2 regions of the Mesorhizobium sp. P2_A8 genome follow, and region 1 is predicted to be linked to the other one. Evidence: predicted binding sites of a transcription regulator. Region 1 holds the regulator's gene; the other holds the start of a gene.
The links. Region 1 encodes LexA, which represses DNA repair genes until DNA is damaged. Its sites were predicted from a motif close to TGTTCNNNNTGTGTTCNG; they were not measured.
Positions count from the first base shown of each region.

Region 2: AC1D10_RS04965 (helicase-related protein) is a predicted target of LexA. The motif match lies at 1,919-1,936, and genes of this name have one in related genera.

Region 1 is NZ_JBFUDB010000009.1:223,887-227,302, reverse strand. It holds gene AC1D10_RS26240 (ComEC/Rec2 family competence protein) at 1-1,094, shown strand, start outside; gene lexA (transcriptional repressor LexA) at 1,088-1,825, opposite strand; gene AC1D10_RS26230 (hypothetical protein) at 1,788-2,165, shown strand; gene AC1D10_RS26225 (GntR family transcriptional regulator) at 2,196-2,933, opposite strand; gene kynU (kynureninase) at 3,094-3,416, shown strand, end outside.
Region 2 is NZ_JBFUDB010000001.1:1,017,360-1,020,775, reverse strand. It holds gene AC1D10_RS04975 (acetyl-CoA C-acetyltransferase) at 1-416, shown strand, start outside; gene phbB (acetoacetyl-CoA reductase) at 612-1,337, shown strand; gene AC1D10_RS04965 (helicase-related protein) at 2,104-3,416, shown strand, end outside.

The DNA.
Region 1 (3,416 bases):
TTGTCGGCGCCTATGCCGGGTGGTCGGATCATCGAGCGGGAAAGACGAGACCTCCGCCGCCACGGCGATCGCTGCCTGGGTTTCTCACGCAAAAATTCCTGCTGGCGGCTGGCGGCCTTGCGATGACCTCCATCATCGCCGGCGGCGCGACTGCACTGTTTGCCATCTGGCATTTTCAGCGGGTGTCGCCGCTCAGCCTGTTCGCCAATCTGGCCATCATGCCGATCGTGTCACTTGTAGTCATGCCCTTCGCCGTCCTCAGTGCTCTGGCGATGCCATTCGGTGCCGACGGCCCCTTTCTTTATGTGATGGGCAAGGGCCTGACGGCGATGATCGCCATGTCCGGATGGATTTCCGAGCGCTCGCCGGTCGACGCCGTCGGGTTGATTTCGCAGCAGTCTGTCCTGCTGGTGGCGATTGCCTTGGTCATTGCGACGATGGCGACGACATGGCTGCGGCTCGCAGCCCTTCCCTTTGCGCTTGCCGGCCTGTTGACCGTCTCGAATACGCGCCCACCGGACGTGCTGATCTCGGAGGACGCCAGGCTGGTTGCGTTGCCGATCGGGGGCGGCGAGCTGGCCGTCAGCCGCGCCCGTCCGAACGAATTCACGGTCGACAACTGGAAACGCGCGCTGACATCGGAAACCATCATCGTGCCGGAGGTGTTCAGCAAAGGAGAGGGGCAGTTCGACATAGCGGATGCCGCTGAACTGCCGCCGGGCGCGCCTTTCTACTGCACGTCAGGCGTTTGTCTCGCCAAGCATCCGTCCGGTGTGATCATCGCGCATGTCGAAGACGGGAAGGACGCCTGGAAGGCCTGCGGCTTCGCAGACCTGATCGTCATCAATGACGCCACGGCCTATGACCCCTGTCACAATCCGCTGGTGCTTGTCATCACCAAGCGACAACTGGCTCGCAAAGGCAGCGCCGCCGTCTTCTTCGATCGGGAGTCTGCGACGACGCCGGCAACGGTCAGCTTCGCGGTGGACAGGCCATACCGGCCCTGGCACACGCAACGCAAATTCTCGCGCGAGGCGAGGGGCCTTCCACCCTATCGCAAACCCGAAAAGCCGGCTGCAAGCCCTGCTCAGTAGCGCCTGATCAGGCCGACGAGCTTGCCTTGCACCTTGACCCTGTCCGGTCCGAAAATGCGGGTTTCATAGGCCGGGTTGGCGGCTTCGAGGGCTATCGAGGCGCCCTTGCGGCGGAACCGCTTCAGCGTCGCTTCCTCTTCATCCACCAGCGCCACGATGATCTCGCCCGGGCTGGCTGTATCGGCGTTACGGATGATGACCGTGTCGCCGTCGAAGATGCCGGCCTCGATCATCGAATCGCCCTTGACCTCCAAGGCGTAGTGCTCGCCGCCCATGATCATGTCCGGCGGCACCGAGATCGAATGCGTCTGGTGCTGGATGGCGTCGATCGGCACGCCGGCGGCGATGCGGCCCATCACCGGGATCGACACGGCGGAGACGACGTCGTCGTCATTGCCGGCAGAAGGCATCCGCGAAGGCGACGGTTTGATTTGCCGGCCAAGGCCGCCTTGACCGAGGCTGCCCTGGATGACGCTTGGTGAGAACTTTTTTGCCGCGTTGAGGCCAGGCGCGATCGAGTCCGGCAGCCGCAGCACTTCCAGAGCGCGCGCCCGGTTGGGCAGCCGGCGAATGAAGCCGCGCTCCTCCAGCGCCGTGATCAGCCGGTGGATGCCGGATTTGGAGGCGAGGTCGAGCGCTTCCTTCATCTCGTCGAAGGATGGCGGAATGCCGCTTTCCTTGAGGCGTTCATGGATGAACATCAGCAGTTCATGTTGTTTGCGCGTCAGCATGGCAGCCCCCAGGTTACCTGAAATCGGAATCGGAAAAACAAACCCAGAACAAACACTATCTGTTCCAGTTGTGTTCCGCAACCGTTTAAAGTTTAATGAATTTGTTAAGACGGCTGAAATCATTTGCCGCGCGGTAGCGTGCGGCGTTCCACGCTTGCCTGCAACCGCCACAGCCTTGGTTCGATTGAAAATGTTATGGTTAATGGCTTTGGCCCACCCTGTGTCGGGCTTGGCATCCGTTACAGATGAAGCTCAACGAGAGGGCTTTGGTCACGTCACCGATGGTTGGCCTGCCGTGAACGAAACGAAGCCAAAATGCCAACTTCGCCGGAGAAATTGACCAAGTCGGCTTTAGCCTGTTCCTGTTGCATTACCGCTTGTTCGTGCTGCCGTCGCCAGCATGGACATAGACATGCAACGTGTAGCCGATGTGGGCGATCATCAGGGTTTTCGCGCGCTCGATGTTGCGATCCAACGCCGCTTCCATGAGCGCGGTGTGATGTTCGATCGCGACAGCCTGGCGCAACGCCGCCACGGCCTCCTCATAACCATGCTGCAGGCCAGCGACCGCTCGCAGGGTTGGTGCAAGGCCTAGAAACCGGTGATGGCGACGCAGTTGATCCGCGATCGTGGAATGGAAGGTCAGCAGCCATGGGGATGCTGCCGCGCCGAGCAGTGCCGCGTGGAAAGCCTCGTGCTTTTCGTCCCATTCGTCCACCACGCCGTCGGACGGGTCGTCGACCGCTGTCTTGCAGCGCGACAGCCGGTAATGGGCCGCGACAACGGCATCCTCCCATTCACGGCCGCCTTTCTCGATCGATTCCTGGAGCAGCGGCAGTTCGACCACGAGCCTCGCGCGTGACAGATCTTCCAGCTCGACGCGCGAGACTGGTGCGACGGCAAAGCCACGATTGCTGATGGCGGTCACCAGGCGCTCGGCCTCCAACCGCGACAGCGCCTCGCGCAACGGGGTCCAGCCAATGCCGTAGCTGCTCCGCAACGCGCTGAGCTTGAGCGGCGCGCCGGGCTTCAGGCGGGTCGTGAGGATATCGCGACGCAGCAGCCTGTAAGCTGCTTCCGTTTTCGAGAAGTGCTCGTCATCCAGCATCGCCGTCCATCCGTACTGCCTGGGCGACGATTATATATGAAAACCTCTCGTTCCGTAAATTATATATAACGTTTGACAGCGCCTAGGAGACTGCCCATGATCGGCTAACGGTTTCACCTGATGCTCATCCGAGTACGCTCATGCGCGGGGATAGTCGATCATGAATGCCACTCTCGATCTCGCTGCAATCGAGGCGATGGATGCCGCGGATCCGCTGCGTGCCATGCGCGATCGTTTCGTCTTGCCGGAAGGGGTCATCTACCTCGACGGCAATTCGCTTGGCGCGGCTTCACCCGCCGTCTTCGAAGAGATCCAGAAGGCCGCGACGCAGGAATGGGCGCAGGATCTCATCCGTGCCTGGAACACCGCCGGCTGGTTCGACATGCCGGTCGAGCTCGGCGACCAGCTCGGACGCCTGATCGGTGCCGCGGCCGGCCAGACGGTGGTCTGCGACACGACCTCGATCAACATCTACAAGGTGCT
Region 2 (3,416 bases), on a different contig from region 1:
GTGCGCTGCTGATGAGCGAAGCGGAAGCCGTGAGGCGCGGCATCACCCCGCTGGCGCGCATCGTGTCCTGGGCAACCGCCGGCGTCGATCCGCAGATTATGGGCACCGGCCCGATCCCCGCCTCGCGCAAGGCACTGGAAAAGGCCGGCTGGTCGGTCGGCGATCTCGACCTGGTCGAGGCCAATGAGGCCTTTGCCGCGCAGGCCTGCGCCGTCAACAAGGACATGGGCTGGGATCCCTCGATCGTCAACGTCAATGGCGGCGCCATCGCCATCGGCCACCCGATCGGTGCGTCCGGCGCTCGCGTTTTCAACACGCTGGTCTTCGAGATGCGCCGCCGTGGCGCCAAAAAAGGCCTCGCCACGCTCTGCATTGGTGGCGGTATGGGCGTCGCCATGTGCGTGGAAGCGCTCTAAACGATATCACTGACCGGCGGCGCGAATGCACACCCAAAAGTGTGCAGCGGTTTTGGGAAGACGACATGCATAAAAACAAACAGCCAAAGTGCGTCGCCTGAATTTATTTCAGCGCGACGCGCTTTAGCGGTCAGTATCCAGTGCCTGCCAAGCCCGACAACAGGGCGATACCAAGATACCAAAAAGGGGAAACGCATGAGCAAGGTAGCAATCGTCACGGGCGGATCGCGCGGCATCGGTGCGGCGATCTCGATCGCATTGAAGACCGCCGGCTATTCGGTTGCCGCCAATTACGCCGGCAATGACGACGCTGCGGCGAAATTCAAGGCCGAGACCGGCATTCCTGTCTACAAATGGTCGGTCGCCGACTACGATGGCTGCGCCGCCGGCATCAAGCAGGTCGAGGCCGACCTCGGTCCGGTCTCGGTGTTGGTCAACAATGCCGGCATCACCCGCGACGCCATGTTCCACAAGATCACGCGCGAGCAGTGGAAAGAGGTCATCGACACCAATTTGTCGGGCGTCTTCAACATGACGCATCCGCTGTGGAGCGGCATGCGCGACCGCAAGTTCGGCCGCGTCATCACCATCTCCTCGATCAACGGCCAGAAGGGCCAGGCCGGACAGGTCAACTATTCCGCCGCCAAGGCCGGCGACATCGGCTTTTCGAAGGCCCTTGCCCAGGAAGGAGCCCGCGCCGGCATCACCGTCAACGTCATCTGCCCCGGCTACATCGCCACCGAAATGGTCAAGGCGATCGACGAGAAGGTGCTCAACGAGCGCATCATCCCGCAGATTCCCGTCGGTCGCCTCGGCGAACCGGAAGAGATCGCGCGCTGCGTCGTCTTCCTCGCGTCAGAAGATGCCGGCTTCATCACCGGCTCGACCATCACGGCCAATGGCGGTCAATATTTCGCCTGAGGCAATTCCAGGAAAAGTGTGGAGCGGTTTCCGTCCGGAATTGCGTCAAGATAAAAGAGACGCGTCGCTCTGGGCAGCAAGATCGACGGGCCGGGAAACCGGTCCGTTTTTCGTTGGCGGCTTTGTACTTTCGACGCGCCCGGCCGGTCCCTGCCATAATCCGGCGCGCAGAGGTTAACAGCCGTCGGCTGGCCTGTGCGATACACCCATCACAACCTGTGGATTCTCGGTGGACAAGCTGTTCACAACACAAGATATTGGGGTGAACGAAACGGGAATATTCGGGCATCGCTGATTCGTCGCCGATTCGTTCCGGCTTTGAGCGGAACGTTAACGATGGCAGCCGGAATCGCCTGCCAAAACCTTAACACGGATTAGGAAAGATCAACAATTTCATAACCTTGGGTGAGGCGCACCAAGCGGCTATAGTTGTTCGCCGGCAAAGGTTAACGACAAAGCTCGCCCTGCATGAAACGGGCCAGTTCAATGATTCAGCATGTGGTGAGACTCGGGGTCGAAAAATCCACATGTAGCCGTGAACAAAAGCTGAATCTGGTCGAGTCACTGATTCGTCGCCTATTCGTTCCAGACTCGTTCCAACTGTTAATCCGCAACCGATCTGGAGCGTGACACAGTCGACTTCGAGCCGCCGGTGGAACATTCCGCTTTCGCTTCGCGCTCGAAATCCTTATGTGTCGCCTGTCATGCGCGCCACTTAAGGCACGCTCCCGACAACGAGAGGCCAGAAAGCCTTATTTCCAGGTCGATGAACATTCAGCCGAAACACACCGAGCCGCTGATCCTGTCGGGCCGCGACGTGACCGCCGTGCTTGGGCCGACCAACACCGGCAAGACCCATCTCGCCATCGAGCGCATGGTGGCGCACGACAGCGGTATCATCGGCCTGCCGCTCAGGCTGCTCGCGCGCGAGGTGTATAGCCGCGTCTGCGAGAAGGTCGGCGCGCACAAGGTGGCGCTCATCACCGGCGAGGAAAAGATCCAGCCGGCCGGCGCCAAATATTCGGTCTGCACCGTCGAGGCCATGCCGCGCGAGACCGATGCCGCCTTCGTCGCCATCGACGAGGTGCAGCTTGCCGGCGACCTCGAGCGCGGCCACATCTTCACCGACCGCATCCTGCACCTGCGCGGCCGCCAGGAAACGCTGCTGCTTGGTGCGGCCACCATGCACGGCATCTTGCAGCGCCTGCTGAAGGGTGTTTCGGTGGTGACGCGGCCAAGGCTGTCGCATCTTGCCTATGCCGGTTCCAAGAAGCTGACGCGGCTGCCGCGGCGCACGGCGATTGTCGCCTTCTCCGCCGACGAGGTCTATGCCATCGCCGAGCTGATCCGCCGTCAGCAGGGTGGTGCCGCCGTCGTGCTCGGCGCGCTCTCGCCGCGCACCCGCAACGCGCAGGTGGCGCTGTTCCAGGCCGGCGATGTCGACTATCTCATTGCCACCGACGCCATCGGCATGGGGCTCAATCTCGATCTCGATCACGTCGCCTTCGCCCAGAACCGCAAGTTCGATGGCTATCAGTACCGCAACCTGACGGCGGCCGAGCTCGGCCAGATCGCCGGCCGCGCCGGCCGGCATCTGCGCGACGGCACCTTTGGTGTCACTGGCCAGGTCGACCCGCTGGACGAAGAGCTGATCAAGAAGATCGAAGGGCATGACTTCGATCCGGTGAAGGTGCTGCAGTGGCGCACCGCGCATTTCGATTTCGCCAGCCTCGACGCGCTGAAGCGCTCGATCGAGACCAACGCCCCGGTCGAGGGGCTGACGCGGGCATTGCCTGCCGTCGATGCGCAGGCACTCGAGCACCTGTCGCGCGACGAGGACATCCGCGCACTTGCCACCGATGCCAAACGCGTTGCGCTGCTGTGGGAAGCCTGTGCCTTGCCCGACTACCGCAAGATCGCGCCGGCCCAGCATGCCGACCTCATTGCTTCGATCTATACCGACCTCGCCCGGCACGGCCATGTCGACGAAAACTACATGGCCGAGCAGGTGCGCCGTGCCGACACCACCGAGGGCGACATCGACACGCTCTCGCATCGCATTGCCCAGATCCGCACCTG